3 regions of the Niabella ginsenosidivorans genome follow, and region 2 is predicted to be linked to each of the others. Evidence: riboswitches for the same ligand, from Rfam matches in the RefSeq annotation. Region 2 holds a riboswitch; each other region holds the start of a gene.
The links. A riboswitch is a leader RNA that binds a small molecule or an ion and turns the genes downstream of it on or off. The one in region 2 is predicted to bind cobalamin.
Positions count from the first base shown of each region.

Region 1: another riboswitch for cobalamin. It lies ahead of metE (5-methyltetrahydropteroyltriglutamate--homocysteine S-methyltransferase); the one in region 2 lies ahead of A8C56_RS00450 (ribonucleotide-diphosphate reductase subunit beta).
Region 3: another riboswitch for cobalamin. It lies ahead of A8C56_RS12020 (TonB-dependent receptor); the one in region 2 lies ahead of A8C56_RS00450 (ribonucleotide-diphosphate reductase subunit beta).

Region 1 is NZ_CP015772.1:4,760,477-4,765,669, forward strand. Features, by position in the region: gene corA (magnesium/cobalt transporter CorA) at 1-694, opposite strand, end outside; gene A8C56_RS20180 (hypothetical protein) at 752-1,186, opposite strand; gene kdsB (3-deoxy-manno-octulosonate cytidylyltransferase) at 1,196-1,927, opposite strand; gene A8C56_RS20190 (sterol desaturase family protein) at 1,955-2,818, opposite strand; gene A8C56_RS20195 (putative signal transducing protein) at 2,900-3,298, opposite strand; cobalamin riboswitch at 3,409-3,604, shown strand; gene metE (5-methyltetrahydropteroyltriglutamate--homocysteine S-methyltransferase) at 3,778-5,193, shown strand, end outside.
Region 2 is NZ_CP015772.1:94,943-100,135, reverse strand. Features, by position in the region: gene A8C56_RS00460 (RagB/SusD family nutrient uptake outer membrane protein) at 1-330, shown strand, start outside; gene A8C56_RS00455 (ribonucleoside-diphosphate reductase subunit alpha) at 609-2,255, opposite strand; gene A8C56_RS00450 (ribonucleotide-diphosphate reductase subunit beta) at 2,449-3,423, opposite strand; cobalamin riboswitch at 3,548-3,749, opposite strand; gene A8C56_RS00445 (HPF/RaiA family ribosome-associated protein) at 3,807-4,121, opposite strand; gene fabF (beta-ketoacyl-ACP synthase II) at 4,233-5,193, opposite strand, start outside.
Region 3 is NZ_CP015772.1:2,888,654-2,893,846, forward strand. Features, by position in the region: gene A8C56_RS12010 (LytR/AlgR family response regulator transcription factor) at 9-698, opposite strand; gene A8C56_RS12015 (sensor histidine kinase) at 699-1,835, opposite strand; cobalamin riboswitch at 1,869-2,077, shown strand; gene A8C56_RS12020 (TonB-dependent receptor) at 2,180-4,183, shown strand; gene A8C56_RS12025 (DUF5074 domain-containing protein) at 4,202-5,193, shown strand, end outside.

The DNA.
Region 1 (5,193 bases), 960 kb from region 2:
AAGAGTTAATATAGGCAAGCGTGCGTTTACCGGAGCTCTTTATAATCTCCTCCTCCAGGTCTTCAATTTCATCGCCCAGCTTGTCCATTACAATAAAATAGTGGTCAACAATGGTATCCAGCAGTGTATAATACAGGTAATCTGCCTCTTTGGTACGGGTTTTACTGGTGGGCAGCTTCAGCCGTTCCCGCAAAGCGCTGAAAACATCCCGCGTAATATCCTCCTGGAAAGTGATCACAAAGTTTTTACCCAATACCAGCGCTATCTGTTCATAATCTACCGATTTTTTCTGCTCATTATAATACAACATATCCATGAGACAGAAAAGAATGTCGTCAATCTCATCCATTTTGGGGCGCTGGCCTACGCTTAAAATATCTTCCTGCAACAGCGGGTGAACGCCAAACCGGTTACCAATGGCCTCCACATCACTTTTGCGCAACCCGTCTATATTGATCCATACGATCTTATTGCTTTTTTTCAGGTTCAGGGCCTCATCAAGCGAAAGATCCTTTAGCTCTTCTATGGATGCTTTGTTATAGCAATAAGCCGTTATTACCACCCTCTGAGCTTCTTCCCGCCTGGGAATAATTGTTGGATTGACCGATAAGATCTCTTTTGTTCTTTCAGTTCCGAAAAGGTCCATCAGGTTGGGTAAAAAAAGCTTCAGGTATTTATCCGGGCGAACCTTCATGTATGGATGGTGATTTTATATTATTGCACAAATGTATCGGATTTGTATCACTTTATTTTACAGCACAGGAACCGGTCCCGTTATTGCGGAAATAATGTACAGCACACCAATAATGATTGCCGCAATACCCAAACGGCCCTGCCTGGGGCGCAGCCGGTCCAGTAATTGTGCCCCTTTTTCTGCTGCTTTTTTATTTTCTGAAAGCACATATTGCTGAATAAAACCATATCCCAGCAAAAAGCCCAGCGCTGCGGCTACCAACCCTGTAGCCAGCCATAAGCACCAATAAACAGGGAAAAAGCCCAACAGGTCAAGGCTTAAGATACAGCGGATGACCCGTATTATTCCAATTATACAAAACATGATCCCTATCCAGCCCTGATAGGGGGTTATTTTATCCAGCAACTCTTTTGCTTCCGGCTTACGGGAAAGCAACAGGGATGGTACGGCTAAAATACCCAGGCAGATCAATAAAATTCCATTTAAAATCATAATAGCTTTTTATTGGTTCAGGATAGCAGCGGCTTTTTCGAGGTCTTCCGGAGTATCGATCGCCACTGTCTGATAAGTGGTTGTTGCCATATAGATATCCACCCCGTTTTCCAAAAACCGCAGCTGTTCCAGCTTTTCAGTCTGCTCCAGTATGCTTTGCGGCCAGGTTGTAAACTTTAACAAGGCTTCTTTTCTAAATGCATAAACACCAATATGCAGGTAATAGGCCACCCCGGCTTTCTGATCCCGGTTATAAGGAATTATGCTTCGGCTGAAATACAGGGCTTTCCCGTTCTTACCTGTTACCACTTTTACCGCATTCGGGTTCTGTGCCTCCTCTTCACTGCCAAATTTCCGCATCAATGAACCCACCTGAACAGCGTCTGACCGGAAAAGCGCTACAATTTTTTGCAGCGGTTCGGTTTGCATAAAAGGCTCATCGCCCTGCACATTCACAATCACATCCACGTCCATATCCCGTACCGCTTCCGCAATACGGTCCGTTCCGCTTTCATGCGCGGCCATACTCATGATAGCCTTGCCGCCCCGTTGAATAATTTCTTTATAAATAATATCGCTGTCCGTTACCACAAACACCTCCGAAAACAGGTTGCTTTTTACAACGGCATTGTAGGTGTGCACAATCACAGGGTACTGCCCTAATTGCTGCATCAGTTTGGCCGGGAACCGCGTAGCAGCATATCTTGCGGGAATGACTGCGATCACTTTTTGTTCTTTCATTTTTCAAAAGTAGGAAAGTCCTTTGGTTTAAGCTATTCCTTTGCGGGCATTGCCGGGCACCTCTGTTTCTGCAGTTTCTTTTTTAATAAAAGGATCTTTTAACAACGCTAAAAAGTCTTCGTCCCGGGTGTTATCATAATACCGGTCCAGCCCGTATTTTATTTTTGAGGGATCCAGCTCTTTATAGGTGCCCAGCAGCCGGTCCCATATAGAAAACACGGCACCATAGTTACTGTCTGTATAAGGTTGTTTCCAGTGATGATGCACTTTATGCATATTGGGTGAAACCAGTACATAGCTCAATGCTTTGTCCAGCTTTGAATGAAGCCGGATGTTGGCATGTGTAAAGGCGGTGGTAACCACTACCAGTGTCTGATAGATCATGACGCTGTACATAGGGGCGCCGCTAACAAAAATCAATAAAAGAAAAAAGATGCCCCGTAACAGGCTATCGCCGGGATGATGCCTCAGGCCTGTGGTAACATCCACTTTATTATCACTATGATGTATTAAATGATACCGCCACAGCCAGGGTTGTTTGTGCATTATCCAGTGTACCAGCCAACTGCTGAAATCCAACGCCAGCACACCAATAAGCACAGCGCCCGCTACACTGGCATGCAGCCAGTATACCAACCCGAATTGTGCATGAAGGCACCAATCAGACAGCACTACTATCACCACTGCCAATGCAGTATGGATGACCAGATGCAGGACGGTAAAACCGAAATTTACCAGCGCATGAGCAAATTTTGTTTTCCGGTATTTCAGATGATACAGTGGAATGACCCCTTCCAGTATCCAAAAGATCAGCATTCCGCCAACCAGTAGTCCCATCCGCTCCAGTGGACGTTGTTCCAGTGTTGAAAAATAGGCAATTACTTTATCCATGGCAACGATATATAAAATGAACCTGTTTAATGAAAATATATTTCTGAAACGCACCCTTCTGCCCCTTTCTTGCAAGCGAAACTATTGTGCTTCATATTCATACCCGCAATCAAAACAATGGTGTACCTTATCTACCGGCAAAGGTGCTCCTATGCCTAACAGGAGATTTATAAGGGTGCCCAGCCAGTTGGACGCTTTTTTGGGCGTGCTCACATACTCCACGTTGGTGGAACCGCAATGGGGGCAGGGATGTTGCTGCTGGTATTCTTTTTTTGTATTCTTTAAAATATCCAACGCTCTTCCGATCTGTGGCTGTGCCACCATTAATTTTATTCCTCCTACAGCATTGGTCAGTATGGGATCGATGGTTACCGTATTTTCATCCTTCAGCCAGCAGTTAATGCTTTCACTCTGCAAATTGCCCATTGCAAGATGCGCTTCTATATAATTATTGTAGGTGCTGGCAATCACATAGTCCATATTTTAAAGTTATTACAGTATACCGGATAAAAAAAGTCCTCTTGTCTTTAAAATTTTACCGGGAACTACCTTGTTTTGATTAAATTTGCCAACTTAATAAGTTCTTTCATTTTTCATCAACCAGGAAAGGTCCCTGATGAAGATCAGGGATAATAGGGAATCGTGTTCAAATCACGAGCTGTCGCGCAACTGTAAGCAGCCAGCAAGGCTTTACCCAATGTATGTCCACTGTTTCGCCCCGGGCGGAGCGGGAAGGGCGGTAAAGCTGCTGTAAGCCAGGAGACCTGCCTTTTCTGTATGAGCAATGCTTTCGCGGTCTGAAGCAACGGTCTGTATGATGCCTTTTAAAAATTCCTACTTTATATCCGGAGTCCCATTCCGGTAACGGGCATCTGCTTGTCTTTTTCTTCTTATCCTTATCGCATTGTGAAATTTGCAAAGGGCTTTTAGCTTATTATTCATTAAAAAAGTTAAAAGAAATGCAAACACACAATCTGGGCTACCCGCGTATTGGTAGTAACCGGGAACTGAAAAAAGCCTGCGAACAATATTGGGCCGGCAAAATTGAAGCAGCACAACTGGAGCAGGTGGCCCGTGAAATAAGGTCAAATCACTGGCAATTACAGAAGGATGCCGGTATTGACTGGATCCCTGTAAATGATTTTTCCTTTTATGACCAGGTACTGGACACCTGCCTGATGACTGGTGCCATCCCGGAACGGTATCACCCGTTAATTGAAAAGGAACATCTGAAAACGATCGACCTGCTTTTTGCAATGGCAAGAGGATATCAAAAGAACGGGTATGACCTTACTGCCATGGAAATGACCAAGTGGTTCGATACCAACTACCATTATATTGTTCCTGAGTTTAAAAAAGACCAGAAATTCTCTTTTTTTAACAGCAAGGTTACTGATCAGTTCATCGAAGCTAAAAAGGCCGGCTACAATTCCAAACCCGTTTTAACAGGGCCTGTTACTTTTTTATTGCTGGGTAAAGAAAAAGAAGAAGGCTTTCACCGGATCGACCTGCTGAAAAATCTTTTACCCGTATATTTTGAAGTGCTGGAAAAACTGGACGCCAGCGGCGCTTATTATGTGCAACTGGATGAGCCCTGCCTGACGCTGGATCTTACCCAAAAGGAACAGCAGGCGCTGGTAACGGCTTACACCGCTATGCAGCAACGGTTCCCTAACCTGAAGATCATCCTGGCCAATTATTTTGATTGTTTCGGGGCCAATCTCTCAACCGCTTTATCGCTTCCCGTGCAGGTGCTGCACCTGGACCTAGTGCGCTGTCCTTCCCAGCTGGAAGATATCCTGGCGGTACCGGATTTTATCAGAGCAAGAACCCATTTGTCCCTGGGCATTGTGGATGGAAGAAATATCTGGAAGAATAATTTTAAACAATCCCTGTCACTGATCCAAAAAGCCCAGCAAAAAATAGGGGCAGACCGCATCTGGCTGGCGCCATCCTGTTCCCTGCTGCATACTCCCTGCGACCTGGATCTGGAAACTGATGAAAGGCATCTTACCGCTGAAATAAAACAGTGGATGGCCTTTGCCCAACAAAAGCTGGCGGAGGTAGCGTCCCTGAAGCAGATTGCTGCGGACCCTGAAACCCCCGCCTCAAAAACGCTGCTGGAAGCCAACATCCGGTGCATTGAAAGCCGCCGCAGCTCCGCGTTGATCCATAACCAGCAGGTAAAGCAACGCGTAGCAGCAATAACAGAAGCCGATGCGAGACGAAACAGTTCTTTTACTGCAAGAAAAGAAAAGCAGCAGCAGGAGTTCCGGCTGCCGCTCTTTCCTACTACTACCATTGGGTCCTTTCCGCAAACAAAAGAAATCCGGGCCTGGAGGGCGCAATGGAAAAAGCAGCAGCTTTCAGATACT
Region 2 (5,193 bases):
ACCGGTTCCGCTGCAGACCTGGTAAACCAAGTTCGGCTTCGGGCTTATAGTGGTGATGCAGCACACAATTGGACAACTGCGAATATAACCCCTGCCAACCTTTTAGCAGAAAGAGCCCGGGAGCTTGCCTGGGAAGGCTGGAGAAGGCAGGATCTGATCCGCTTTGATGTAGCAGACGGAACACATTATTTTGACGGTGCACGTGGCGGTACCCGCTCTCCCAAAAAAGCAGCCGATGCAGGAACTTATACAAGGCTATTCCCTATTCCGGATGCGCAACATTCTTCTAATCCTAACCTTGTGCAGAATCCAGGATACCCTTCTTTTTAACTCAGCAGAACGGTTTTCTATTATATATCCCTGGTTCATGAACCAGGGATTTTTTATTCACTTTCAATTTCCTGCGCTATTGAACCAGCAGCCTAGATTACAGGGTATACCGGCTGGTACCGCCAAAAATTGCAACGGTGTTTTCGTAATTCCCGGCCAAATTATTGATCCTGGTAGTTCATTATATAGAATTCCTGGTCAAGAACCAGAGAAGGCAGCGCATAAACAAAAGGGCCGTTTCTGTGGAAACGGCCCTCTAATAACTGATACCTGTTCTCTTAGGATTCACAGCTGCTGCAAACCGTTAATGTAGTAACCAGTTCTTTGGAAACGCTTTGACTACGCTGATAGTATAATGATTTTACACCCAGCTTCCAGGCTTCTATCAATAGCTTGTTGACCTCTTTTACGGGCAGCCCCGGAGGTATGTTCAGGTTCAGGCTTTGCCCCTGATCTACAAATTTCTGGCGGATGGACGCCTGCTGAATAATTTCCAGCTGGCTTATTTCGCGGAACGTTTTAAACACATCCTTTTCATGGGTTGTTAGCCCTTCCAGGTGCTGTACGCTGCCATGGTTCAGCATAATACTGCGCCATACATCTTCCGTATCCATTCCCTTTTCCTGTAACAGCGCTTTTAAATATTTGTTCTTGCGGATAAAGTTCCCTTTTGATAAACCAGCCTTATAATAATTGCTTACAAACGGTTCAATACCGGGGGAAGATTGTCCCAATATGGCTGAAGATGAAGTCGTTGGTGCAATAGCCATTACCGTGGTATTGCGGCGGCCATATCCTTTCAGCAAATCGGGCTCGCCATAAATACGCGCCAGTTCTATGGTTGCTTTTTCTGTTTTTTCCTGCAGCTCGGAAAAGATAGAATGTGTTAATTGTTTTGCCTTCATGCTTTCAAAAGCGATCATATTGCGTTGCAGATAAGAATGCCATCCCAATACGCCTAAACCAAGCGCCCTGTGCCGCTTTGCAAAACGATTGGCATTGGCCAGGTAATGATTCCCTTCTGTTTTTGCAATAAATTCCTGTAATACAGCATCCAGGAAGAACACTGCCAGCTTAATGGCATCTGTATCTTTCCATTCATCATACAGCTCCAGATTCAGGGAGGAAAGACAACAGATAAATGATTCATCTTCAGTTGAAGGCAGCATTATTTCAGAACAAAGATTGCTGCCATGTATAATAAGATTATTGTCTTTATACACCTGTGGTTTTGCCCGGTTTACATTATCTGTAAAGAAAATATAAGGCAATCCCTTTTGCTGGCGGCTTTCCAGCACACGTGCCCAGATCTCTCTTTTTGCAATATCACCGTCAATCATTTCCTGCATCCAGTAATCCGGTACACAAACTGCATAGAACAGGTTCTGAATAGGATGCCCGATATCCTTAATATTCAAAAACTCCGCAATATCCGGGTGGTCAATATCCAGGTAAGCAGCAAAAGCGCCCCGGCGTACGCCTCCCTGAGAGATAGTGTCCATTGCCGTATCAAACAGGCGCATAAAGCTTACGGCACCACTGCTCTTGCCATTATCAGTAACCGCACTGCCGCGCCCCCGCAATGATCCGAAGTAAGCTGAGGTGCCCCCGCCTATTTTTGTCTGCATGATCACTTCGCCCAGCTTATGGGTAATGCCTTCAATATTATCCGGCATATGTACGTTAAAACAGGAGATCGGCAATCCTCTTTCTGTTCCCATATTGGCCCAGATGGGCGAGCTGAAGCTCATCCACCCGTTTTCCACCATTTCTTTAAAGGCTTCCTTCAGCTCCGGCTTGTACAGGCGCTGCGCTGCCGCCGTACAAACACGGTCTATTGCTTTTTCTACTGTTTCACCGTTCAACAGATATCCCCTGTTCAGGATCTGTTCACTTTCTTCGTTTTTCCACCAAAGCCTTTCCATATATTTACTATTATAGTTTGCTATTTATTTCCTGCCTCCTGCGGACAGGTTTCTTATTGTTCTGCAATTTTATTTTTTTACCTGCTGCACTACCTATAGCAGCAACGCCTCCTGTCCGGAAGGCAGGTGTTGCATTCCGATAGCTATCGGGGTCATTGTTCCGGCCACAGGACAGCTACAAAACCCGCCTCCGCTAAAAAAGGTCGTTATACGTAATACTCTTGTCGTGCTTGGTATATTCCACTGGGCGTTTTGCAAAAAAATCATCCAGACTATTTGCAAATACTTCCTCTTCAAACCACTGCATCGGGCGGTACTCTTCCAGCGAAATGTGGAACTGCTTGGGAAATCCCAGTTTCTCAAAACTTTCATCTACCCTGAACTTCATAAAGTTCAGCAGGTCTGTTTTGTTAATGGTATCAATTGCCCCTTCAGAAAAGATCCAGTCCACAATTTTGCTCTCCACTTCAATAGAATCTTTTACCAGCGCCATGATCCGGTATTCCATTGCTTCGTCGATCAGTTCAGGATATTCTTCCTTTATTTTATTGATCAGGTAAATACCGGCATTTGCGTGTATCTGCTCATCAACCGATGTCCACGCAATAATGTTGCTTACATTTTTCATCAGCCCGCGAAAACGGGTAAAAGACAGGATGATGGCAAACTGGCTGAACAGTGAAACATTCTCTATTAAAATGGAAAACAGGATCAGAGACAGGGTGTATTCTTTATGGTCGTTCGATTTAGCGTCTTTCAGCGCTTCTGAAAGGTATTGTATGCGTTTTGCAATTACCGGTTCTTGGATCAGTTTTGAGAACTCATCATTATAACCCAGTACTTCCAGTAAACGGGAATAGGCCTCAGAGTGGCGGAACTCGCATTCTGCAAATGTACTGCCCAGCCCGTTCAGCTCCGGCTTTGGCATATGGTTGTATAAACTGCCCCAGAAAGATTTTACGGCCACCTCTATCTGAGCTATTGCCAGCAGGCTGTTTTTAATCGCATTCCGCTGCGCCGTATTCAGGTGACTGTGAAAATCCTGTACATCAGCGGTAAAATCCACTTCTGAATGTACCCAGAAGGATTTATTGATCGCTTCAGTAAATTTCAGCACTTCCGGATACTCGAAAGGTTTGTAGTTGACACGTTTATCAAATAAGCCCATAATAAATTCTGTTCTTTTACTTTTTATTCTAAAAAAGACGGGGATAGAGACGACGATTATTCCATTGGAAATAAGGTATTTCCTTCCGGAATAATACGCTGCCTTTCACCCGAAAGCATTGCATTTTCAAAAAATGGTACTGGCAGGTCTTCTGACTTGGCCCGTTTTTATAAACCTTCCCATTCACAGATCGAACAGTGGCTATTTTATAAAACTTCTGGCTAAAGGGCCTCACAGCTACGGGGATAGTTCCGGATTTACACGGGATTCCCTTTTAAAGGCAACAATTGAACCCTGGTTGCCATACCATTACCGTTACAAATTAATTATATAAAATTGAGACGCATACAAGTTCTTATACACAAGGTGTGCAAAACATTTCGTTACCTGCTTTGCAGTTTTCCTATACGATTGTCCAGCAAATTTCTTATCTTATCCACTGCCCCGTTAAAGGCATGATCCACAGTGTCTGCATAATGGGTTACCGCTTCCGGGTGCAGGTGCCTGGGGCGCACCTCAATAGTGCAGCGTTTATCATTTACTCCGGTTTTATTACTGTTCTCATCTCCAAAGAATACCTCGGCTGCAGTAATATATTCGCTAAACCGGTGAAGCTTTTTTTTAAGCTCTTCGCTCACTTTTTCCAGAAAAGCGGCTGAAGCGGTAAAATTATTATCTGTATTTAATCGTATTTCCATAACATACTATTTGTATTATTATTACAATGACAGGACGAAAAGGTTTGAGAATTGAGAGTTGAGTTTTCAGTCTGATCACTGATAACTGCAAACTGATAACCGAATGCGCCCCTACTCTTCGTATTTCTTAAAAATCGTGGTGGCAATATGCCCGCCAAAGCCAAACGTATTGCTCATTGCATAGCGTACTTCCCGTTGTTGTGCCTGGTGCAGCGTCAGGTTAAAGACGTCTTTATATGCGGGTTCTATTTCAGTGGAATTAATGGTGGGCGGAACAATATTGTGCTCAATGGCCTTGATACAGGCAATGGCTTCAACAGCGCCTGCAGCGCCCAGCAAATGCCCTGTCATGGATTTGGTAGCGCTGATATTGATGGTGCTTTCTGTACCAAATACCCGCTCCGCTGCTTTCAGCTCACTCAGATCTCCCTGCTGGGTAGAGGTAGCATGTGTGTTGAGGTAGTCAATCTCTCCAGCCGTAATCCCCGCATCATCCAACGCGGCCAGCATGCCCAGGCGGGCGCCTTCTCCCTCCGGGTGGGTACCTGTAAGATGATAGGCATCCCCTGCCATTCCGCCTCCTGCAATTTCAGCAATAATAGGCGCGCCCCGTCTTTTAGCATGTTCCAGCTCTTCCAGCACCAATGCCCCGGCGCCTTCCCCCATTACAAAACCATCGCGCGATATATCAAAAGGCCTTGAAGCAGTGGCCGCTTCCTCATTATTGGTGGAGAGTGCCTTTGCAGCATTAAACCCGCCCACACCGCTTTCGTTGATGGCGGCTTCAGATCCGCCGGTAATGATCATATTGGCCTTTCCCCACCTGATGTAGTTAAAGGCATCAATAATAGCCGTATTGGAAGTAGCACAGGCCGAAACTGTTGTAAAATTGATTCCCCGCAGGCCGTATTTGATGGAGATGACCCCTGAAGCAATATCAACGATCATCTTCGGGATAAAAAACGGGTTAAACCGCGGTGTGCCATCGCCCTGTGCAAATTCGATTATCTGCTGCTGAAAGGTCTGGATGCCTCCGTTACCGGACCCCCATATTACCCCGACCCGGTCCCTG
Region 3 (5,193 bases), 2.8 Mb from region 2:
ACGGAATGTTAAGAAGGCTTTATCCATTTCAGCAATGCCCCCAGGTAGGTTTCACCAACGGGCAATTCTGCCCCGTTGCTGATGCGTAATTTTCTTCCTAAAAAGGAAACAGCTTCTTTTATGGAAACAATATAACCTCGGTGAATACGGGCAAACTCCTGTTCCGGCAGGCGTTCCAGCACTTTTTTTAATGACAGCAGCGTTAGGACAGAACGTCCGTCTTTCAGATAAATTTTTATGTAATCGTCCAGGCTTTCTATATAAAGAATATCTGAAAACAGGATCTTTATCATCCTGTATTCCGCATACACCAGCAGGCTGTCTTCCTTTTTTTCCCGGATGCCCCTGTAATATTTCTCCGCCTTCTCAATGGCTTTTTTAAAACGTTCAAAGCTAAAAGGTTTTAATAAATAGTCGACCGCTGACAGTTCAAAACCCTCCAGGGCAAATTCTTTATAAGCGGTCGTAAAGATGATCATCGGGTCATAGGTAAGGCCGTTCACAAGATCCAGCCCGTTTATATCCGGCATATTAATATCAACAAATACCAGGTCCGGCTGCGCCTTTTCTGCAAATGTCTTGCCTGCAACAGCATTATCAAAAATTTCCAATAATGCTATCCCGCTGCATTGTTTGCAAAATGTACTGATAACATCCAATGCCAGCGGCTCATCATCTATTGCAATTGCTTTTATCATTTATTGGACAATTGGTACTACTTTTAATTCCACAATATAAAAACCGGCCTCCTCTGTGATCTGCAACTGATAATTGCCGGGATATAAAAAATCCAGCCGTTGTTTTACATTCCTCAACCCTACCCCTTCCCTTTCCGTTGACGGGTGTTTCCGGAATATCCGGTTTTTGGTATAGAGCGTAATATACGCCGGGGTTATATCAATTCTTATGTTAACAGGAACTGCTGCATTGTTGCTGATGCCATGCTTAAAAACGTTCTCCACAAAAGGCATTAAGATCAATGGCGCTATTTGTACTCCATTCGTTGATCCGCTGACCTGGTAATTCAACTGTCCGCTTTTACTTAAACGCAATCGCTGCAGTTCAATAAAATCGCTGATGCATTCCAGCTCTTTTTCTACAGGAACAAAATCTTTTGGCGCATCATCTGTAATATAACGCATAATGCCGGAAAGCCTTAAAATACCGGCTGCTGTATCATCGCTCTTTGCCATTGCCAGCGAGTAAATATTATTAAGGGTATTAAATAAGAAATGCGGGCTGACCTGCGCTTTCAAAAAAGAAAGCTCGGCCTGGGCCTTATCCAGCTTAATGTGCGCATTCTTGTTCTCTGTTATGCGCCATTGTTTTGAAATAAAAATAATGGTGCTGATGGCCCATACAACCAGGAACAGGGTGATGCTCATCAGATCAAAATGGCCTTCCCGGAAACCGGGACCGTTTTGGCGGGGGCCGGGCGGCAGATGATCAGCATCCGGCAGATCCCGGGGCCGCTCCATTTGTGGCGGAGGCCGGTGAGGGCCATCAGACCGAAAACGCTCTGCCTGCCGGTTAGAATTGAGTAATACATCAAATGGTTTTAAATAAAAAGTAGCCCCGGACAATAACAGAACAAAAATACCATAGATGATAAATTTGTCCCGGACCAGGAAGCGGGGTAATAAAATAAACAGATTGCCATAAAAAAGACAGCCATAGAAAAACAAAAATGCAATAAAAGGCCAGGAAAAAAGCAACCGGTTAAACCGCCCAACGCCGAAAGAACCTGATTCAATGAATACAAGAATAAGGCCCAGGCCCAGTACCCACCCCAGTACGTGGGCGGTTACCAGGATCGTATTACGGTTCACAACCATAATCAAACTTAAAAAAAATCACCCATCTTCCCTTACATTTGCAGCGAATCTGGTTGGCGCTGCTGCGCCATGAAAAGGGAAGCCGGTGTAAATCCGGCGCTATCCCCGTAGCTGTAAGGTGCCGGATCCTTTTTAACAGGGGTCCTGAAACGCTTTAATAACGGCCACTATGGCGCAGGGCGCCATGGGAAGGCATTAAAGCAGGCCCGAGCCAGAAGACCTGCCAGGTTCTATTATTCATCAGCGCTTTCGGGATGAAAAGCGGGAATAACAACGCAGATGCATCATTGCGGTGTTGCTCTCTTTTTCCCTGGTGCTTTTATATGGTTATCAATATCAGGTAATTGAGGTATCTGCAATATATACTACTACTCATCCTGGGAAGCCAGTGGCATCCCGTTCTGGGGCAAACCACCACAAAGGATACGCTTTTACCTGAAGTAAACATCAGCGGAAAAAATCAGAAGCAGAATATTACCGGCATTCTTCCACAACAAACCATTTCGGGCGATGATTTAGCAAAACTAAACAGTCTTTCGGTTGCTGATGCCGTAAAATACTTTCCAGGCGTAAATGTAAAAGACTATGGAGGGATCAGTGGTTTAAAAACAGTTTCTGTGCGCAGCCTGGGGGCCAATTATACAGCAGTTCTTTACGATGGATTAGCCTTGCCCGAAGGACAGGGCGGCCAGATTGATCTGGGAAAATTTTCCATCAGCAACCTGTCCGGTATAACCCTTCAGAATGCGCAGCCATCGGAATTGCTCAATACAGCCCGGGCATTTGCTTCTGCATCGGTGGTATCCCTGCAAACCACCGCCAACAGCTCCACTCCGTATCTATCCGACTCCTTTAATATCGGCCTGCAGGGAGGTTCATTCCGCTATATGAACCCCAATGCCGATATCACCGTAAAGCTTGCCGACAAATGGGGGTTCAATGCAACTGCAGACTATACCAATACCGAAGGCGATTATCCTTATACCGATTATACCAATAATCTGAAGCTCAGAAGAAAAAACAGTGATATAACATCTGTAAGAGCAGAAGCCAACCTGTTCTACAGAGAGGCGTCCGATAATAAATTCAACCTAAAGACTTATTATTATTATTCTGACAGAGGCTTACCAGGAGCAGTCATTTATGATAATTTTTATGCTGCAGAACGCCTGAAAGATGAAAATCTTTTTTTACAAAGCAGCTATCAGAAGAAAATAACGGCAACAACACAGGTCCTGCTCAACGGCCGTTTCTGGCATTCAATGAATGATTACCGGGATCCTCATTTAACAGACAACAGCCTGAATTATGAAAACCGGTTCCTACAGAATGAGTTTTATTTGTCCGCAGCCATCCAACAACAGATCTCAGGCCGGATCAGTGCGGCTTATTCCGGAGACTATTACTATACCAACCTGTTCCGGAAAGATTCCTTTGCAGAAAGGCAGTCGTTCCCCGCACCTTCCAGGGATACCTGGCTTAATAATCTTTCACTGAAGTTTGCAGCCGCCAACCTGGAACTGCAGGCGAATCTGCTGCATACCTATATTCGGAACCATACCCGACTGGGGGAAGCCGGAACGGCTTTAAACAGGCTCAACCCCACTGTTTCAATAAAGTGGCAGCCTGTTGCCGGCCTGCCGCTCCGGTTGCGCATGTTTTATAAAAATATTTTTCGCGCGCCTACTTTTAACGACCTTTACTATACCACTGTCGGCAATACCCAACTGAAACCGGAAACCGCCAATCAATATAATATCGGGGCAACGTACGCGCTCCATGTGGGCAACCTTCTCAGAGAACTGAATGTAACTGCAGATGCTTATTATAATGATGTAAAAAACAAGATCATTGCAATTCCGCGCCAGAACCTGTTTCAGTGGAGCATGCAAAACCTGGGCATTGTACAAATCAGAGGCATTGATATTGCTGTTGCCACCGTTTTTGAAAAAATAAAGCGCTGGGAAATAAAGGCAGCGCTGGCCTATACCTACCAGCATGCAACAGACCATACAGACCCCGGCAAAGCGGCTTATGGCAACCAGATCCCGTACACCCCGGAGCATTCAGGAAGCCTTCGTCTGAGCGGGAGCAACGGCAGGTTTTCTGCATCCTACAATATACAGGCATCCTCTTACCGGTATACCACAGGAGAGCAGCTCAGCGATGGGTATCTGAAAGGATGGGGCCTCCACGATATCAATTTCCGGTATGCCCTGCCGCTCCGCAGCACACGGCTTCTTTTTTCAGCAGAGCTCAATAATATTTTTAACGCACAATACGAAATTGTAAAATTTTACCCTATGCCGGGAATCAATTACCGGCTTGGAGCAGCCGTTCAATTTTAAACCCTTCAATTTAATACGATGAAAACAGTAAGAAAAAATTTACACAGGCTTTATGTTCTTTTTCTTTCAGTGGTAATGCTTTACTCCTGTAGTAAAGAGGATGCCCCGCAACCGGTTGTAAAGCCAACTACCGGCCTTTATGTTTTGTGTGAAGGAACTCCTGATGCCAATAACAGCAAATTAGGATTCTATGATTTCTCAACCGGGACTTATAGCGGCGATTTTTATAGCACCACGAATCAAACGGTTTTAGGTTCCATTGCTAATAACGCTGTTATTTACGGTGCAAAGATCTACATTGCTGTTGATAATTCCGGTATTGTAAATGTGTTAAATGCCGGAGATGGCAAATTAATTAAAAGCATTTCTTTTAAAGATGAAAGCGGAGCTTCCAAAGGCCCGAGAAGAACCGTTCCTTTCAACGGGAAAATTTATGTACCCACTATCTGGGGAAAATCGCTGGAAGTTATTGATACGTCCAGTCTGGAAGTAACCCAAAGCTTTTCGCTACGGTCTTCCGCAGAAGATGTAGCATTTTACAATGACCAGGCATTTGTGGTTTTACAGGGAAATTATAAATCGGGCTATGACTCCACCATTGCTGTTTTAAATGCGGCTACCGGTACCGAAGTAAAGAAAATCAATGTGGGCGTTAATCCCGGGCGGGTTTGTATCGACAATCAGGGGAACCTGTTCATTCCTGTTATTGGCGATTACGATAAGGTGCAGCCTTTTCTTGCCAAAGTGGATGCTAATGGTACCCTTGTAAAAAAAGTAGATGGCAGCTTCGACAAAATGGCGTTCTATAACAACCAGCTGTATATTTTAAGCGGCTATAACGGTTTTACAGGCGTAAGGATTTACGATCCACAGACAATGAACCTGATCCAGGACAACTTTATCAAGGATGGTACAACAATAAAAATTCCTTATGGAATCAGTATTGATGAATTAAATGGCGATGTTTATGTTACAGATGCTATTGACTATACGGAATCCGGAAAAGTGTT